DNA from 4 places in the Paenibacillus sp. FSL P2-0121 genome. Region 4 is predicted to be linked to each of the others. Evidence: riboswitches for the same ligand, from Rfam matches in the RefSeq annotation. Region 4 holds a riboswitch; each other region holds the start of a gene.
The links. A riboswitch is a leader RNA that binds a small molecule or an ion and turns the genes downstream of it on or off. The one in region 4 is predicted to bind cobalamin.
Positions count from the first base shown of each region.

Region 1: it holds a riboswitch for cobalamin, as region 4 does, so the genes downstream of both, MKY54_RS04625 (DUF4430 domain-containing protein) here and MKY54_RS02375 (anaerobic ribonucleoside triphosphate reductase) in region 4, are expected to answer to the same signal.
Region 2: it holds a riboswitch for cobalamin, as region 4 does, so the genes downstream of both, metE (5-methyltetrahydropteroyltriglutamate--homocysteine S-methyltransferase) here and MKY54_RS02375 (anaerobic ribonucleoside triphosphate reductase) in region 4, are expected to answer to the same signal.
Region 3: it holds a riboswitch for cobalamin, as region 4 does, so the genes downstream of both, MKY54_RS03950 (S-layer homology domain-containing protein) here and MKY54_RS02375 (anaerobic ribonucleoside triphosphate reductase) in region 4, are expected to answer to the same signal.

Region 1 covers NZ_CP150245.1:1,089,985-1,094,940, forward strand. Annotated here, with positions in the region: gene MKY54_RS04620 (glycosyltransferase) at 1-752, shown strand, start outside; cobalamin riboswitch at 880-1,083, shown strand; gene MKY54_RS04625 (DUF4430 domain-containing protein) at 1,253-3,817, shown strand; gene MKY54_RS04630 (methyl-accepting chemotaxis protein) at 4,021-4,956, shown strand, end outside.
Region 2 covers NZ_CP150245.1:5,039,502-5,044,457, reverse strand. Annotated here, with positions in the region: gene MKY54_RS22425 (FtsX-like permease family protein) at 1-317, shown strand, start outside; gene MKY54_RS22420 (DedA family protein) at 335-958, shown strand; gene MKY54_RS22415 (undecaprenyl-diphosphate phosphatase) at 1,009-1,869, shown strand; cobalamin riboswitch at 1,969-2,175, shown strand; gene metE (5-methyltetrahydropteroyltriglutamate--homocysteine S-methyltransferase) at 2,330-4,633, shown strand; gene MKY54_RS22405 (DUF1540 domain-containing protein) at 4,780-4,932, opposite strand.
Region 3 covers NZ_CP150245.1:919,544-924,499, reverse strand. Annotated here, with positions in the region: gene MKY54_RS03950 (S-layer homology domain-containing protein) at 1-2,557, opposite strand, end outside; cobalamin riboswitch at 2,720-2,921, opposite strand; gene MKY54_RS03945 (cellulase family glycosylhydrolase) at 3,265-4,956, shown strand, end outside.
Region 4 covers NZ_CP150245.1:545,139-550,094, forward strand. Annotated here, with positions in the region: gene nrdG (anaerobic ribonucleoside-triphosphate reductase activating protein) at 1-115, opposite strand, end outside; gene MKY54_RS02375 (anaerobic ribonucleoside triphosphate reductase) at 112-2,097, opposite strand; cobalamin riboswitch at 2,339-2,574, opposite strand; gene MKY54_RS02380 (MTH1187 family thiamine-binding protein) at 2,953-3,261, shown strand; tRNA gene MKY54_RS02385 (tRNA-Thr) at 3,354-3,425, shown strand; gene MKY54_RS02390 (hypothetical protein) at 3,658-3,825, shown strand; gene MKY54_RS02395 (hypothetical protein) at 4,264-4,443, shown strand; gene MKY54_RS02400 (undecaprenyl-diphosphate phosphatase) at 4,643-4,956, shown strand, end outside.

The DNA.
Region 1 (4,956 bases), 540 kb from region 4:
GCTCCCAACTGGCTTCCCCGCTGGCGCGCTGGATCAGCCGCAGCCGATTTCGACTCTTAATCTCCGGCTCCATTACGGGTATTCTGGTGATTATTGCAATTATCGTATTCAGTATGCTGCGTCCGGATGATACGAAGACGGCTCTGCCGGGGACAAGCCCTGAGCCGACCCCTGTTCAGAGTGCAGGCAATATGCTGCCTCCAGCTTCAGTATACTTGAAGGATCAGAGCGTCGAAGGAGATAAGGGGAGCAGCATATTGGTGTTCACCTTCGCAAGTGCAGATGACTGTGTGCAGTTTCAACCGACTGAGATTAGTTTAATGTCTTCGTCTACAGAGATAGATAAAAGCTTTAAGGTCGCTGCTACGAATGGGACTTGTCCAGTGCCGTCAACGGATGGGACGGATGAGGGAAACGCTGCTGACGAGTCAGATGCCGCTGGCACTACTGGAGGAACAGCAGAAGGTGCAGATGCTACTAATGCTGTAGCTGATGCATCTCCGTCTCCTACGCCTTCCTCTAATACTGAGGACAGCACTGGGTTGCCTTCCGCAACAGCTGTGACTGAAGGTGAACAACCTTCCTATCAGGTTGAGGTTACATTGGAGCCTGGAGCGACAATTCTAGAGAAAAGTATGATCAAAGCCGGAAGATTTACATTGATCGTAGATCCCGACCCTAATATTCCACCAGCTTCTGATTCAAGTGCTGAACCCTCCCCGACTGCAAGTCCGGATGGAACAGTCGAATAACAAGCTTTCTGAACAGCAATAACTACCGGAAGGTGGCGTATTGCTGTTCATTTTTTTGCTGCCCATACTAAGCTTTTCTATAGACATGCTATGTATTAATAGATATGATTATGGATGTCAAAATAAGATACTACATACTGGAAAAGGTGCAGACTCTATCAATCTAGTCGTCTGCTTAAAAGGGAAGTCCGGTGCAAGAGTCCGGCGCGGTCCCGCCACTGTATGTGCGGAGCGTTTCTTCTATAAGCCACTGCCCCGAAGGTAGGGTGGGAAGGTGAAGAACAGCGATGAAGCATTAGCCAGGAGACCTGCCTTTTTCGTGAGCGTTTCTATTCTTCGTGGGGTAAGAATGTGGAACATATACAGATGGACTGTTGGCAGGAAGCAAGCGCCGCAGCCTCAATTTGTAATCTTCCCTGACCGCCCTCCAAAGGGGCGGTCTTTATGTTATGCGTCTTATTCCCGGCAGTACCCATTCTTATACAGAAAGAGGTTAAACAATGAAGAAAATCATGTCTTCCAAGTTTGTAGCACTTGGGCTGGCCTTATTCATGGTCATTTCAATTCTAGGAACATCTCTTGCTCCGGCGGGACAAATATTTGCAGAAGCGGGCGCTGGCGCCGGTCTGGAGGCAACTGCTGCGGAGCGGATTAATGTTGCGGATGCGACTTATGCGGCTGCAGAATATCTCTTGAAAGGTGGCGTGCAATCGGATTGGCAAGCCATTGGATTAGCGCAAGCAGGGTACAAGCTGCCGGCTAGTTACCTTTCAGAGCTTGAGAAAAAAGTAAAGGATGCAGCTGGCGATTTCACCAATGTAACCGATTATGCTCGAATCGTGCTCGCAGTGAGAGCGATTGGTGCAGATCCTACTAGCTTTGCTGGTAACGGAACGACTCCTGGCTATAATCTGATTGAGAAAATTTATAATAATAGCAAGCTCAGTGAACAGACGCTTAATAATCCGGTATATGCTTTACTTGCGCTGGATTCTGGTAAATATAATATCCCAAGTGACGCGAAATGGACGGCGGATAAGCTCCTTACGGAGATTCTCTCCAAACAGAATCCGGATGGGGGCTTTGCACTAACCTCAGGCGCAAGTGAGCCTGATATGACAGCGATAACCTTGACGGCTCTGGCGGCACATAAAAATAATCCCGAAGCCTACTTAGCAGGGCTACAAGCCGTAGCTTGGTTATCTGCAGCTCAAGATAGCCATGGGGGTTACGGTGACAGTGCTGAAAGTAGCGCACAAGCAATCCTTGGACTCACATCCTTCGGAGTTGATCCTAGTGGATTAGAATACACCAAAAACAAAGTGGATCTAATGGAGAACCTGCTCAGCTATCGTCTAGCTGATGGTAGCTTCACCCATAGCCGTGGTGGAAGCAGTAATATTCTGGCGACAGAGCAAGGGCTTCAGGCGCTGGTTGCCTATAATTTGCTGTATAAAGGAAGCAACAGTAAGCTATACGATTTTTCCAAATCCTCCATTCAGAGTTCACTCATCTACGCTCCAGTAACGATTGAGGGACCACAGGCCACGTTGGCACAAGGGTACGCCTATGCTGGCAACGCACTTGGAGCGTTAGAGAAGCTGGCGCTTCAAACGAACTTGCCGATCACGAATCCTTCGGGCAGTTATGTGACTGGCATCGGAAGTATTGCTGCTGGAAGCTTTGGTGGTTATGACGGATGGATGTATGTTGTATCGCGTGACGGAAAATGGATTAATCCCGATGTAGGCATGAGTGATTTTGTACTTAAAGATTCAGATCAGGTACTGGTTTATTATGCCGGAGACGACACTAAGCTTGTGGATTCCGTTACGCTTTCCAAAGCAAATCTTAAAGAGGGCGATTCTTTTACCGTCACTGTAACTAGTAAGACGTGGAAATGGGACGCTGCTACGAATACTTCCTCTCCTGTAACTGCAAAAGCTGCGGGTGTTCAGGTCCAAATTGGAGCTCACAAGGTAACGACGAATGCTAAAGGTGAGGCCGTATTCTCAGGAAATATGCCCGCAGGTGACTATACACTGACTGTAACTGGCTACCGTGAAGGCAAAGCCCCAACGATTGCTAAATATACAAAAGCTCTAAAAGTGATTTCTAAGAATGTAACAGCTTCGCTAACCGTTGAAGGCCCGGAAGGGTTGATTAGTGAGGGGACTTTGAAAGCCTCCAATGCCCTTGAAGCGTTGCAACAACTAGGGTCTACCGATGATTTTAAAGTAGATATCACCAAATCGTCTTATGGCAACTTTGTATCAGGTATCCATGGAGTTTCGCAAGGTACTTACGACGGATGGTGGAGCTTCGTGGTATCACGCGGCGGGGAGTGGATATATCCAAGTGTGGGTATGGATGCGTTCGAACTACAGGAATCCGATCGTGTGCTTGTCTATTATGCAGGAGAAAATACACAGGTTGTAGATGCTGTGGTGCTTACCCCACCACAGCCAAAAGCTAATGAAGCTTTTACTGTAAAGGTTTCACAGAAAAAGTGGGTGTGGAATCAGGAAAGCTTCACTTCTGATCCGGTTATCTCACCGGCTGCAGGTGTGCAGGTTTCGATTGGTGATAAGAAGGTAATCACGAATGAACAAGGTGTAGCTGTTGTTGATGGGGGTCTCCCGGCAAATAGCTATACACTGACTGTTACCGGTTATACTAAAGACAGCGTACCGAGCGTAGCGCGTTATACTCAGTCTCTGACTGTCGGATCGTCTGTTATTGCTCCAGCAAAAGCTACCGCTACCCTCTCAGTGATTGGAGATAGCCGGAAAGGAACCATCCTAGCCAGTACAACAGTAGCTCTAAAAGAGGGCGAAACGGCTTATAGCTTACTAGTCAGTCAATTAGGGACTAAGGTAGTATCATCCGGCAACGCTGGAAGCATCTACGTGAAATCTATTGAAGGGTTGGCTGAATTTGATGGAGGCCCAAGCAGCGGATGGAAGTATAAAACGAACCGGGATGCGGATCCAAGCATCAGTGCAGACAGTTATATTTTGCAGAACGGTGATACTTTGTACTGGTACTATACCTCTGGAGAATAAGGAAGAGGAAGTTTGAGTAGGCGGGCACACTTGGATTCGGAGTAATAGCGGATCGGGTGCCCGTCCTTTTTATATTTGAGGAAAGTCGTTTTATGACAATATATACTTTTATTCGACACAATATTTAAAAAATCATCAAACTCTTAGCCCTTCCGACCGATAAAAATAGATAGATCATAAGATAATGTGAAGGCGGAGTGTAGATGAAAAATTTGAAAGTGAAATACAAAATAGGGTTGCTTTTGGTATTCGCTGTAATCATGGTTAATGTTGTAGGTGGCATAGGCATCATTACGATGACCCAAATGGCCGAAAAAACAAATGAGACATATAATGAAAATTTATTGCCTGTTTCTTACGTAGGGCAGATGCGTACGAATAATCGGGCTATTGAATCCTATCTTTTGGAGCGTTTGATTAGCGTAAATGCCAGCAAAAACAAAGAACTTTCTGAGAGTATCCAAGTGAAGGTTCAGGATAATAATGAACTTATGAACAAGGTGAAAGCGATTCAGTATAATGATCCTGCTATTGTAAGTAAAATCAAAGAGTATGAATCCTTTTTGCCAGATTATCGTGCACAGCGGGATAACATTATAAAGATTGCTGATAGTAATCATAATCAAGAGGCCTATAAAGTATTTTCAGGCGAATTTAACGAATCCCGTGAAAAAATGATCAACCTACTTAAAGGAATTAGTGATTCTTTGCTTAAAGATGCTGATGAACACAATTCAGATTCCATGGCAACCGCTAAAAGCATGCGGGTAAACAATACCATAATGATTACGTTCGCCTGGGTGATTTGTTTCGTAATTAGTATTGCAATTATTCGACTGATAACAAAACCCCTTAAAGAACTGCAAGGACTAATGAAGCGGGCAGAAGATGGAGATTTGACTGTGGTAGCAACTTACACCGCTAAGGATGAGATCGGCCAAATTAACAGTTCATTTAACAATATGCTGCAGGGCTTGCGGAAGATGATGCAAGGGATTGCAGAGAGTGCAGAACTGCTGTCAGCTTCATCGGAAGAGATGAGCGCTAGTGCTGAGCAGACCTCATTGGCTTCACAAATGATCGCTGTATCTTCTGGAGAGATTGCTGCGGGATTTGATGAGCAGACAGAGAGCATTAAC
Region 2 (4,956 bases), 2.5 Mb from region 4:
GCAGCTTTCTTTACTTCCGGTTATATACCGATCTTGATCATGATCGCAATCAATATTCCACTTTGTCCAAGATGGGGCTTACGGATAAAGAACTCAATCGAATAGTTACGATTCAGCTGTCTTTGTTGTTTTTTGTGCCGGTCGGAATAGCTATTTTACACAGTGTGTTTGCCTTTATTGCGCTTCAACGGTTGTTCTACTTATCTATCGCAACGGAGACAGGCGCGGTGTTACTCGGATATTTGGCTGTTCAAGGACTATACTTCTTTTTTATTCGCAGCCGCTATTTACGCAACCTGAAGAAGAACTTGATATGAGAAATGGGGGTAACAAGATGCAAGCATGGATTACAGATTTTATGGAGCAGTTTGGTTACTTCGGTATTTTTCTGATGCTGGCCTTTGAAAATATATTTCCACCAATTCCTTCAGAAGTGATCCTGCCCTTTGGAGGATTTATGACCACTACGACGAGCTTAACGATCCCTGGTGTAATCATTGCTGCCACGGCTGGATCACTACTGGGTGCAGTAATTCTCTATTATATTGGCCGATTATTGGATGTGAGCCGGTTAGAGAAGCTGGTTGAACGCTGGGGGGGCCTAATTCGCGTCACTAAAAAAGATATCCACAAGGCTGACGCCTGGTTTGATAAATATGGCTATTGGACTGTATTGTTTTGTCGGATGGTTCCGCTGGTCCGCAGTCTGATTTCGATTCCGGCGGGAATGTCGGGCATGAAATTTGGAGTATTTATGATCTTCACAACGATTGGCACATTGGGATGGAATTTGCTGCTTGTGCTTATTGGCGCGGCATTGGGCGAATCCTGGGAAGACATTGCCATGTACATGGATGTGTACTCCAATGTAGTCTATGTACTAATTGCTGGCGGATTAGTTATCCTTGGGTTTCTGTACTTCCGCAAACGCAGCCGGAGAATGAACACTGAGGGCTAAGCGGGTAGTGGACTGATAATAGAAATGACTATTAAAAAGGAGGGAAACACATGGAGCTATTAACGATTATTAAAGCCATTATTTTGGGGCTTGTTGAAGGTTTAACCGAATTTGCTCCAGTATCCTCCACGGGTCATATGATTATTGTTGATGATATGTGGCTGAAATCACAGGAGTTATTTGGACAATATACGGCAAATACCTTCAAAGTAGTTATTCAACTGGGTTCAATATTAGCGGTTGTTGTGATTTTTAGAAATCGGTTCATTGATCTGTTGGGTTTAAAGCGTTTCAGCCGTAAGCAGTTGGATCCTGTAACAGAGGAGCTACCGAAGTTGGAGCAGGGCGGGCACCTCAAGCTGACTCAGGTTCTGGTAGGGTTAGTGCCTGCAGGTGTGTTAGGTGTTCTGTTTAATGATTATATTGATGAGCATTTATTCTCTACATCAACAGTGTTAATTGGTCTAGTGATTGGGGCTATATTAATGATTATTGCCGATCTGTTTGGGCCGAAGAAGATCAGAACTGAGAGTGTAGATCAGATTACATACAAACAGGCACTTGGTGTAGGTCTTGTACAGTGTTTTTCGTTATGGCCTGGATTTTCACGCTCGGGCTCGACGATTTCTGGTGGCGTACTCCTCGGGATGAGCCATCGTGCCGCTGCTGATTTTACGTTTATTATGGCAGTACCCATCATGGCAGGTGCCAGTCTGTTGTCACTGATGAAAAACTGGCAATATTTCACCATGGACGCGTTGCCGTTTTTTATTGCAGGCTTTATTAGTGCCTTCCTATTTGCGCTGTTATCGATGCGTTTCTTCTTAAAACTGATCAATCGTATCAAGCTCTTACCGTTTGCTATATACCGTATAATTCTTGCTGCTGTAGTATATTTCGTATTTTTCTAAGTCCGTTATAAGGAATCGATATAACAGAAGCCCCAGTAATCTATTGCAGATTGCTGGGGCTTTCACGTATGATGACATCAGATTAAGACACTCAAATGATGAATGATATCGGAGACAGGTGCTGACCGGAAAATAGTAATTCGGTAGACTTAATAGGGAAATTCGGTTCGAAGCCGATGCGGTCCCGCCACTGTAACGGAAGAATCTCGAGCAACAGAGGTCACTGGCAATTTACTACTGCTGGGAAGACTGCTCAAGATGTTGACGCCGCTAGCCAGGAGACCTGCCTGTTTCAACAGCACTGCTTCACCTACGGAAGATAGGGAGGTGTTAGACGTTAACCATGGGTATATCATGGGCGTCTTTCCCTTTGACTTTTTTAGGGAAGGGCGCTCTTTTTTATAGGAAAGCAAGTAGCTTTGGAGTTTGAAATAAGAGATGGAAGAGGGAGTGTATCGAGATGACGAATAAAGTAAAAGTAAGCAATCTTGGATATCCGAGAATCGGAAAGAACCGCGAGTGGAAAAAGACACTGGAAGCCTACTGGCAGGGGAAAATAAATGAGGAGCAATTCCGCTCCGAAATGGCAGCAATTCAGCTGCAGCATTTGAAGACCCAGCAAGAGGCAGGAATTGAGCTTATTCCGGTAAATGATTTTACTTTTTATGACCATGTGTTGGATACGGCTGTTATGTTTGGAATTGTACCTCCACGGTACACGTATGATGGCGGCGACATCGGGCTTGATCTTTATTTTGCAATGGCCCGTGGTAATGCTGAGGCTACTGCCTGTGAGATGACCAAATGGTTCAATACGAACTATCACTATATCGTTCCAGAGATCGGCACACAAACACCACGCCTGACTGAAAATAAACCTCTAGCGGCTTATCGTTTTGCTAAATCGCAGGCAGGGATTGAAGGTAAACCGGTACTTTTAGGTCTGTATACCTTCCTTAAGCTGTCCAAAGGTTACGCAGCGGCAGATATCGCCAAGATTGCTGCACGTTTTGTTCCAGTCTATGTTCAACTGCTACAGGAACTGAAGCAAGAAGGGGTAAGCTGGGTACAAATCGATGAGCCAGCGATTGTTACAGGCATAAGTAAAGAAGAATTAACACTGCTTAACTCGATATACACAGAAATTGCCGGCTCCGTGCCGGGCTTGAATATTATTTTACAGACGTATTTCGAAGCTGCTGAACCGTTGGAGGCACTGCTAGAGTTGCCTGTTCAAGGCTTGGGTCTTGACTTTGTGCACGATGGTGGAGCGAATCTGGCTTCTATCGAACGTCTTGGCTGGCCGAAGGACAAATGGCTGGGTGCCGGAATTATTGATGGACGGAACATCTGGCGTTCCGATTTAGACGCTAAGCTGCAACTGGTAGAAAAGCTCAGCGTTCATGTGCCGCTTGATCGTCTTATTCTTCAGCCTTCTTGCAGTCTGCTGCATGTCCCAGTCACCGTTCAAGGTGAGTTGAAGCTGAAGGCGACAGTTAAGAATGCGTTAGCTTTTGCCGATGAGAAGCTTGCAGAGCTTAGTTTGCTCGGAGCAGCCCTCGCAGATAAAGGAGAAGCTGCTAAAGCAGCGCTGGCCGCTAGTCGTGAAGCTATTGCAGCATTCCGCGCACTACCTGAGCGTGGTCGTAAGGATGTGGCGGAGCAAGTGCTTGCACTTGCAGCTTTGCCGGACCAACGCAGTTTGCCTTTTGCTGAACGCTTAAAGGTGCAGCAAGAGAAATGGCAGCTTCCACTTCTGCCAACCACTACAATTGGTAGCTTCCCGCAGACAGTAGAAGTGCGTCAGGCGAGATTGAAATGGCGTAAAGGGGTCTGGAATCAGGAGCGTTATGATGGATTTGTTCGTGAGCAGATCGCGGATGCAATTACCTTCCAAGAAAAGCTAGGTCTGGATGTTCTGGTCCACGGTGAGTTCGAGCGTACAGATATGGTGGAGTTTTTCGGAGAAAAGCTGGACGGATACTTGTTTACTAGTAATGGCTGGGTTCAATCCTACGGTTCCCGTTGCGTTAAGCCACCGGTGATCTACGCGGATGTTGCATTTATACAGCCTATGACTGTTAAAGAAAGTGTCTATGCACAATCGTTGACGAAGCTTCCGGTTAAAGGAATGTTGACGGGTCCTGTAACTATCCTCAATTGGTCATTTGTACGTGATGATCTCAGCCGGGAAGAGGTAGCCAATCAAATTGCTCTTGCCCTTCGCCATGAAGTAAAAGCGTTGGAAGATGCAGGCATCGAAATGATTCAAGTGGATGAGCCGGCTATACGTGAAGGACTTCCGCTTAAGGCAGAAGACCGTGAGCATTACCTGAACTGGGCAGTGAAGTCGTTCCGCGTTGCTACGAACCATGTGAAGGCTACGACACAAATTCATACGCATATGTGCTATAGCGAATTCAATGACATGATCGATTCCATATCGGCTATGGATGCTGATGTAATCTCCATTGAGACTTCACGTAGCCATGGGGAGCTGATTATCAGCTTTGAGGAGCAGGCCTATGATAAAGGAATCGGTCTTGGAGTGTATGACATCCATAGCCCGCGGGTTCCGGCTGTAGAAGAAATGACGGCGAATATCGATCGTGCGCTGCGGGTGCTGGACCCTGAACAGTTCTGGATTAATCCGGATTGCGGTCTGAAAACACGTGGCTGGCAGGAGACAGAGGATGCACTACGTAACATGGTAAGCGCTGCTGCTATTGCGAGGGAAAAGTCAGGGGTTATTGCATCAAAATAGACATAAATAAATTAGAGCCAGGGTAATTTACCCTGGCTTTTTAGTTCACTTATTTTTTTATAATCAGCTACTTGATAATAATTCTCAATCTTGTTAGAATGAAAAAGAAAAAGAAGGAACCGTGGAGGGTCCCTTCAGGCATTTACTTATTTACTTTCGAAAGTTTTGCAATCTGTTTCTTCTGCGCGTTTTGGTTCTTGGGAGCTGTGGAAAGCTACGAAGATCGATTCAGCGCTGCATTTGTTCTCTTCTGCCCAGTGGGTGCAGGAGTTAACTTCACAAACTACGTCTTTTGCCATGAGGGTTCACCTCCCCTTATAGTA
Region 3 (4,956 bases), 370 kb from region 4:
CAATGTAGTCAGTGAAGTGATTGGTTTTTACAATTAAGTCATTTCCACTATCATAGGCATACTCAGACTTACCGCTTGCAAAACCTAAGTCATCACTTGCAAATTTTTGAATGGCATGAGGGGTGCCATATTGAATATAAGCAGCTTCTTTTCCTTTAAGGTCCTTAAAGGTTAACGTAATAAATTGACTAAATTCTACTCTTGCACTACCACCCATGGAAAATGCTTGAAGAATGTTATCAAGCTTCTTGTCCCCAGGAATAATCTGATTCACACTATCTTTTAGTGCAGATTCTGCACCGGTTAAAGCTGAAATCAGTTCAATCGCAGAGGCATCCCCACTTGTAACTTTTGCACCCTTAGGAATGACTACAGATACGTTACCTTTTATGGCCTCTATCTGAGGAAGGTCGCTGTTACTTGGTAAATTGACACTAACCTTTGATTGATTTTCTTCCGAAATAGCTACTGTGATTTCTTTGTTGCTATCTCCAGCGCTGATCGGAACGATATAATCATTAGCGTCATTTGGGATTTCAACTTTCGGGTTCTCCCCAGAAGGTAACGGAAGTTCTTTCGGACCCTCTGGTTGCCCAGGCCCCGGTTCTTCTGGTTGTTCCAGTTGCACATCATTCATATCAAAGAGACGGTTGCTATGATTGATCAGACGATCATAGGACACAAGAGCATACGTACCTTGGTCCGTCGCCATATTGTCCACTTTGCCTGTGAGGATATGCTTAAATCCACCCTCAGGTGCAGCAAAGCTAAGTAATGCATCAATAAGCGAATTTCCACTTTTAACAAATCTAGCGTCAGTGTGCGGATCTACGCCTACACCAGTTAAGGCTACAATTACCTGCGAGATACTCTCGCTGCTAGTGCTTCCCCAGCTTGTAAATCCGCCTTGATTGTTTTGGTTATCGGACAGCCATTGGATGGCCCGATCCACGGCAGCTTTTACATCATCACGGGATGCATAATAAGGTGCAAGAGCTTGCATCGCCATCGCAGTCATATCGACATCGGCTTTGGTTACGCCTAATTCCCAGCCACCAGCTTCTGCTGTACCTTTTTTAACCTCTTTATCTAAAATGTACTGAACTAGTTTTTCTCTTGTGGTCTGTTCTGTAACTCCATCAACTACAGGGATCTCATAGTTATGGCTATCTAACGCAATCAGAGCAAAAATCGGACCATTATTGCCTTGCTTTTGGATATATTGATAATCAGCCAGTGCTTTTCTCAGATCATATCCCGCAACATTTGTGATATCTTTTCCGATAGAGGTAAGTCCTAATATTGCTCTGGAATTCTCTGTGCTTTTATTGGCGTCGAGTTTTCCATCCTCTTTAATGATTGATGCTATTTTCGTAGCTACATTGTTGTAATAAAGATCGTAATAACCGTTAGGTACTGTATAGTTCGCCCGAGCCAGAGAAAGGATTGACCATTCTCCGCTACCTGTTCCAAACGTTGGATTCTTTACAGTATTTAAAATATAAGCAAGGTTTTTATCTAACTGTTGTTTGACGGCAACTGAAGTTTCCAGTTTGTAAGTAACCTGATAAGTTACATTTGTTTTGTTTCCAGCTCCGTCAAGAGCCGTTACAGTAATTGCATTACTGCCTGAATTCAGAGTAGCTTTATACTCCCCATTTGCAGGTGATAAAGTAACTCCATTCAGCTTCACTTCTGGAGTAATGTCACTATATACATTGTCTGTGACAGCTACTTTGAAGCTTATTTCTTTATTGGATACTTCCTGTTTATCTTGTATGCCACTTACTGTAATAACAGGGGGTTCTATGTCTAATGCATTATTAAGACCGACAAGCGCATGATCTACACTTATTTGAGAGCTTGCCATGTTTTCGAGCACGGAATAGGCTTCATAAACTGCCGATTGCACTACTGGTCTGTCCAAAATAGTTTCTTTATTAGGGGCACTGTTAATCTCGGCGATTTCCGCAGTTAAAGCATCCTTATTGGCAAGTTGAACTGGGATTTCCCCCCAGCCGCCAAGATCAGAACCATAGCCATAAGTGGTGAACTGAGTTCGAATGATGTCACCGTCTTGAGGCTTATAATCGGTCATCCCAAACGGAGGAAACACATTATTTACTGCATACATCCAACCCGACATGGAGGTGTAGTCAAACTGACTTAACCACTCGGGGTCTGCTTTAGTGCCGACTGTATTCCCATCGGCTGAAATCATATCTAAAATATATTGTGGAATATTGACTTCGCTTCTGCCACTATCTTTAACTTCTGATAAATAAAAACCACTATCTATATTTCCTAAATATCTATAATTCCCATCACCTAGCGCACGTGTTATTAAAGATGCGCCATTATCGCCTTCATAAATCGGAACTTTAATAGGTTCCTTAATATACCCTTGGCCTAAGGTGAATTTCTCTACGGATACAGATACATACCCTTTAAGGGTAGAGCTTGCTCCATCTGCTTGAGCCGGGATTACACTTGTAGAGAATGTCGTAATAAATACAGCTACAATAAGTAACCACGCTAAAAACTTATTTTTCTTCATTTTTCCATAACCCTTCCCTTCATACCTATGATAAAAAACAGAATAAACTTTCTCATAACCACAAAAAAACCACTCAACATAAACGTCAAGAGGTTAAGATAGTGAACCACAGTAATAGCTGGCAAACACTATTCAAGCACCTCTCTATCGATCGTAGAGTTTGATGGTGTAACAGAAAAAGGCAGATATTCTGGCTCAAGTATCATCACCCTTGCTGCCTTCCCAGTTTCCCAGTGGCATTTTGCAAGGACTCCTCTTTCACAGCGGCGGGACCGCGCGGGATTCACACCCGCTTTCCATTTAACCAATCTATGATTGTACTTCCGCAACATTCATAGTTGGCACCTATTTCTAATTTTAAATTTTCATGCTTCATCATATCTAATATATATGCTTTTGTCATGTTATATTTCTTTTTTGTATAACGGGCAGCTAGAGATAATCCTATTGAATAACCAATTTCTACGACTAGGGGTTATTTAAATAATTTCTTTATCCAACTGTGGGGAAAATTAATTTAAATCACTAATTCTTATATGAATTTACCACAAATTAGTAAGGTACTCGCTAAGTGTATTCTATGTTAGGGTATATCAAGAAAGCGTTTACAAAAATAACACTGGAGGTGTTTGCGTTCATTTAACCACCAAGTACAGCGTCAAAGCCAGGTCCAAGCATCCTAAATTTATCTCACAAAGGAGAATTCAATGACTACGCGAATCCAGAAATCCTTCTTATCATTGACACTTGTCACCGCTCTTCTGCTCTCTCTGTTCTCATCCATGGCCGCAGCTGCAACTAAGGACGAGCAACAAGCTAAGGCAGCGCCAAAGAGTAAGATCCAATCCTATGTAGACGAAATGCAGCCCGGATGGAACCTCGGCAATACTTTAGATGCTACAGGTGAGGATGAAACCTCCTGGGGCAATCCACGTGTGACCCAAGAACTTATTAAAAAGATCGCCGCTCAAGGCTATAAAAGCATTCGGATTCCTGTGACCTGGGATACTCACATGGGTGCGGCACCAGACTATACCCTAGAAAAGGCCTACCTCGACCGTGTGGAAGAAGTTGTCGGCTGGGCACTGGACGCCAAGCTTTATGTCATGATTAATGTCCATCATGATTCCTGGCTATGGGTAAGCCATATGGAAGAAAAACACGATGAAACGCTGGCACGTTATAATGCAGCCTGGACTCAAATTGCCGATCGCTTCAAGGACAAATCCGATAAGCTGATGTTCGAGAGCATAAATGAACCTCGGTTCACCGATGGTGGAAGCACAGACGAAGCAAAAATGGAACAAATGCTTACTGAACTTAATAACTCTTTCTATCAAATCGTGCGGAAATCCGGTGGGAAAAACGACCTCCGCCCACTTGTATTACCTTCATTAGAGTCTTCACCTACGCAAACAAGAATGGATCATCTCTATAAGACGATTACGGCTCTGAACGATCCAAATATTATTGCGACCGTTCACTTCTATGGCTTCTGGCCTTTTAGTGTGAACATTGCCGGCTACACCACATTTGAAAAAGATACAAAAAACGATATCACTCAAACTTTTGATAACGTTTACAATACATTTGTAGCTAAAGGCATCCCTGTCATCGTCGGTGAATTTGGTTTACTCGGGTTCGATAAAGACACGGGTGTGATTGAACAGGGCGAGAAGCTTAAATTCTTTGAGTATCTGACTTATTATTTGAAAGAAAAGAAAATGACTTCCATGCTCTGGGATAACGGGCAGCATTTCAACCGTAAAACTTATAAGTGGTCTGATCCTGAACTCCACAATGTATTAATGTCTGGTCTGAAGGAGCGTTCCTCCAGCACCGAAAGCGATTTGGTCTACCTAAAAAAAGGTGCACAAATCAAAGATACCAAGGTTAAGCTAAACCTGAACGGCAATAAGCTAACCACCATTAGTGCCAACGGAAAGTATCTGACCAAAGGTAAAGATTACACCTTAAATGGTGAGGAGCTCACCCTCAAAGCCACCCAACTCAAAAAGCTCACAGCTTCCCAAAAATACGGTGAAAATGCCGTGCTGACTCTGAAATTCAACAAGGGTGTTGCGTGGAGACTTAAGGTCATTGTGTATGACACAGCTAAATTAAGCGATGCAAAAGGCACGACTGAATCCTTTGCCATTCCGACCACCTTTAATGGTAACCAGCTTGCCACAATGGAAGCTGTATATACCGCTGGTGGCAATGCAGGTCCGCAGGACTGGACTCCATTTAAGGAATTCGGCAATACCTTCTCACCTTCTTATAACACTAAAGAAATCAAGCTGCTTCCCGCGTTCTTTAAAGATGTTAAAGACGGCGAGGTTATCCTGAAGTTCCACTTCTGGAATGGGGATATTATCACCTACAAGATCACGAAGAGC
Region 4 (4,956 bases):
ATGTCTCGGGATTAAAACATCCCGGGCAACGATGGCGGCAGCCGCTGAGAAAGAGGACGGCCCGCATGCCCTCTCCCTCGTTAATCGACTCCGGATAGTAACCGCAAATATTCATAGATGCTTAACGCGATCCCGAACTTCAGCTTGTTTGGCGGCATTAAAGCGGGTCTGATAGTCGCCGGTTAAATAACCTGTAACTCTGCGCAAACGGCGGATGTGCACATCATTCTCATTTGCGTTGCAGGAAGGACAGTTTGTCCCAATTACGCCTTCGTATCCACAGCTGGAGCAGCGGTCAATCGGATGGTTAATGCTGAAATAACTGACCTGTTGTTCGAGCGCATATTTAATGATTTTGATAAAAGCCGATGGGTTGTTGCGGGCATTGCCGTTTAATTCGACATAAGAAATAGCCCCGGCATTGCAGTATTCATGGAAAGGAGCTTCCAAGCTGATCTTCTGAGCAGCACCCAGATCGAAGTATACAGGGATGTGAAAAGAGTTCGTATAATATTCACGGTCGGTTACGCCCGGAATGGAACCCAGTACCTTGCGGTCAACTTTGGTGAATTTACCGGACAAACCTTCTGCTGGAGTTGCGAACAGGGTGATGTTAAGATCCAGTTCCTCACTTTTCCGATCGCAATAGTCCCGCATATGACGCACGATAGCCAGCGCCTTGGAATGAACTTCCATATCCTCGCCATGGTGTTTACCGTACATAGCTTTCATACATTCCGCCATACCGATGAAGCCAAGAGACAGACTGCCATGCTTCAGCAGATCGCCTACAGTGTCATCAGGTGCAAGGTGTTCGCCGCCTTCCCAGACGCCTTCTCGCATCATGAAATCGGAAGCTTTAGCTTTTTGTGCGGTTTGGATGTGGAAGCGATGGAGAAGTCCTTCCAGCGCAATATCCATATAATGATTTAGATCTTCATAGAAGCCAGCTTCGTCTGCGACGGTACGTCTGCCTGTTACTGTGCCGTGTGCCAGACCTAGCCGAACCAGATTCAGTGTATTAAAGGAAAGGTTGCCCTTCCCAGAGCAATGATTACGCCCAAAACGGTCACCGAGCACTCGGGTTCGGCAGCCCATTGTAGCGAACTCCGTATCAGGATCACTTGGATCATAATACTGCAAGTTGAGCGGAGCGTCCAGATTAGCGAAGTTTGGATATAGTCTGCGCGCAGAACATTCAGCTGCTTTTAGGAACAGTTCATAGTTAGGATCGCCTTGCTGTTGATTGATTCCTTGCTTGCATTTGAAGATTTGAATCGGGAACACTGGTGTTTCTCCGCTGCCAAGTCCGTTCATAGTTGCGGTTAGCAGAGAACTGATCACAAGCTGACCTTCTGGTGAAGTACAAGTACCGTAGTTGATGCTGGTAAACGGTATTTGTCCACCGGATCGGCTGGACATGGTATTCAGATTATGTACCATACTTTCAGCCGCTTGCAGGGTTTCGATTTCGGTTTCCTTTAGTGCAAAACGGAACGCTCTTGGATATGACTCCGCCAGATCGGTCCGGCTCATCGTAATCTCGCCCAAAGATTCGTCAGCTTGTCCTTCTTCAAAATAATCCAGACCCTTGCGGAACAGCTTGGCGAAGGATTTGGTTACATAAGGTGCCAGATCGTAATCGAGTTTATTGGCGGATACACCACCATATTGAGCATTTTGCTGGGATTGGAAAATAATCGCTACCAGAGACATAGCTGTCATTATTGAGTTCGGAGGACGAACGCTGCCGTTGCCGGTATTGAAACCTTCACGGAGAAGTTTATCAAACGGGATAAAAATACAGTTCGTCGTTCCAATCGCGTATTGATCCAGATCATGCACATAGACGACATTGTCATCAATAGCCTGCACTAGCTGTGGCGGCATCGTAAAATTGCGGGCGTACCATTTTGAATATTCACTGCCGAACTTGCTCATTTTACCGGAGAAACTCTCTCCATTCAAATTGGCATTCTCGCGCAATAGGTCCATATCCCGACTGTCGATAATATCCCGGCCTAAATCAATGAGCTCTTCTAAAAGAACTTCCCGTGCATTTTCTACTCCATTAAATTGTCTCTCCAACAACGTCATTGTACAGCTCTCCTCTCAGTATAAAAGAAAAACATCTATCATCAAATCCATATATCCATAAGAAGTTGGACTGCTATAAGCAGTCGTATATTTGTTCAGATTACATAAAAAAAGCATCCCCTACCCGAGGATGGCAGAAAATGCCCGATGCGTTATGTAAATATCCACACGGATATTTGCAGAGGTCTCTACGTAGATGACCGCATGCGGACACCATCCCTGTTCCTCGCAGGCATCAATAGTTGGTGTCGTCGAAACAGGTAGGTCTCCTGGCTTCCGTGGGATCTCTCGGCGCCTTCCCAAGGGTGTTCCTAACCCTCAGTGGCATTTGCCGGGAGATGTGGATTCTCAAGCTTCCCAGAAGCTTAAGAAGGCCATCCGGTTACAGTGGCGGGACCGCAGCGGATTCTCACCGCGCTTCCCTATTAAGCTCTAAATCCGGTTAAGGATCAAAGCGCCTGTCTCCACTATATTTTGTTGTCGTTAGATAAAAATAACCCAAGATGTTGTGTTTGTAAACAGTTTTTTAGAAAACCCGCGCGGGGAGCGGGTTCTTTAAAAGTACTCCACAAATGATCCACAGGCTGTCCATAAGTAATCCACAATTGATCCACAGGGAGATGCGAAATGATTCATAAATTGTCCGAAAAGATGCCACAAAGAGTCCATAAATATAGTGCAGATGACCCTAGAATTTGCTCATGAGAAAATACCCTTAGCCCAAAGTCATATTTTGGAGTAATCAGAAGAAATAGAAGAGATAAGGGAGGATAATCTTGCTTAGTTTGTGACAGAGCGGTGGAATTGTTACAATGGAAGGAGACAGCTACTATAAAATTTCGAGGAGGTATTCTCATGCCTATTGCTGAAGTTACAGTTATTCCAATTGGAACAGGCAGTACCAGTCTTAGCAGCTATGTTGCGGATATGCAGCGGGTGCTGAAGACAGTAGAAGGGATTACTTATGAACTTACGTCCATGGGGACGATCATCGAAGGGCCTCTGCAACGCATTTTTGCCGCGGTAGAAGCTTTGCATGAGTCTCCTTTTTCCGCAGGTGCAGAACGTGTCTCTACCTCACTTAAAATAGACGACCGCCGCGATAAACCCTCTACTAGCCGTGGAAAGTTAGAGTCTGTGGAGCGTAAGCTACAGGTGGATTAGCAGTTTAGAAGGGCGGAAAACAGGGAGAATAGGCTTGCGTTTCTGGCTGAAAGTTGTATAATATTTTTTGTTTGGCAGAAAAACAGCGTTAAGCTGGTGTAGCTCAGGGGTAGAGCAACGCACTCGTAATGCGTAGGCCGGGGGTTCAATTCCCTTCACCAGCATCCTTACAAAGTCGATAGTGGCGCGTGTTCCCGGGTTTTTGGAACTGCGCCTTTTTTTGTACAAGCATCAACTTCTAACATTCTTCTAACCTTTAGTCGAGTAAAGTGGGTGTCTCGTCAATTTTCTCCACTTCTTTTCGGGTTCCTAGAATAGAATCTCCGATACATCGGGGCACAGCTTCCTGCAAGTTGGGGAGAACATGTGAATAAGTATCCAGGGTGATATTTATTGATGAATGGCCTAATCTTTCCTGAAGTCGAATATGATGGACAGCCCCTGCCGTTCCCTGTTCTTCTGGAGAAACGTATCAAGGAAGATAAGACATGGCGCGAAATCGCTAATGAAAACGGTATGACTAGTGGTCACTGTCGAGCAGATGGAAGGTGTGGCGCAAGCTGACAGCAATCAGAATGAAGAATGGTGGAGGAGGAGCAGCATAAGCTGCTTTTCTCTTGCGGGGGCAGATCGGTTAGATGGTAATTACTATAAAAATAAAAAAGACACCACAAGGTGTCTTAGTACAGATACTTTTCGCTCGAATTTCACGAGCTCGTCAGTGAACTGAGTTCATAAGCAAGACTGGCTACGGCTAACAGATGAAGAGATAAAGTAATATCAATGTTAAAATGTGCGGTAATATTAATTTTCATAGATAACCACGCTCCTAAAGTATAAATACACATAAAGAAAACTTTATAAAGCGCTTGGCCTGCCATCATCAGTGCCAGGTAGCCATCCTGTACAGACGCCTTAGCGTTTCGACAATAACATTATACTTAATATTTTGTGTTTTGCAAAAAAAGGACCCCCAATTCTTGGTCGGGGTGGCGGTTCTGTGTGGTTTCTCAGCGCTTTGGAATCATGATGGTCATTGAGGCTCCACGCACGCGGCTGCAGAATGATCAAATGGAAGTTACGTTTCGGTATTCATATCTGCTGCATGCTCTGAAATTGATTATCCAAAATAACGGGCAGCAAGTTCAGAAGGTTAACGGATTTTTTATTGATACAGGTTGAATTTAATGTTTGATACTGTTGTTATGCTAACGGGAAAGGATAGTTTAATAAAGGAGTTACTTAAGATTGGAATAATGAGCAATGTGACAATTATGTCATTCTGAATTGAATATTGTTAGGTTAATCGATGGGGAAGTTTACTTGTCTCCCTTATACTGGAAATTAAATGATTTTATTTCCGAAAGGGGACAATGCACTAATGACTGATGTAATTAAAGCAATAATACTTGGCATAATAGAGGGCTTAACTGAATTTTTACCAGTATCATCTACTGGACATCTTATTCTAGCAGGCGATTTGCTTAGCTTTGAGGGAGATGCTGCAATAACTTTTAAAATTGTTATTCAGTTGGGTGCAGTGATGGCAGTTTTAATTCTTTATTGGAAAAGGTATTTGGAGATTGGGGTTAATATGATTAGAATGGATTTTTCCAAAAGCAAAGGATTAAATGTCATTCATATGATTTTGGCTATGTTACCAGCATTAACCCTATATCTTCTCTTCAAGGACAC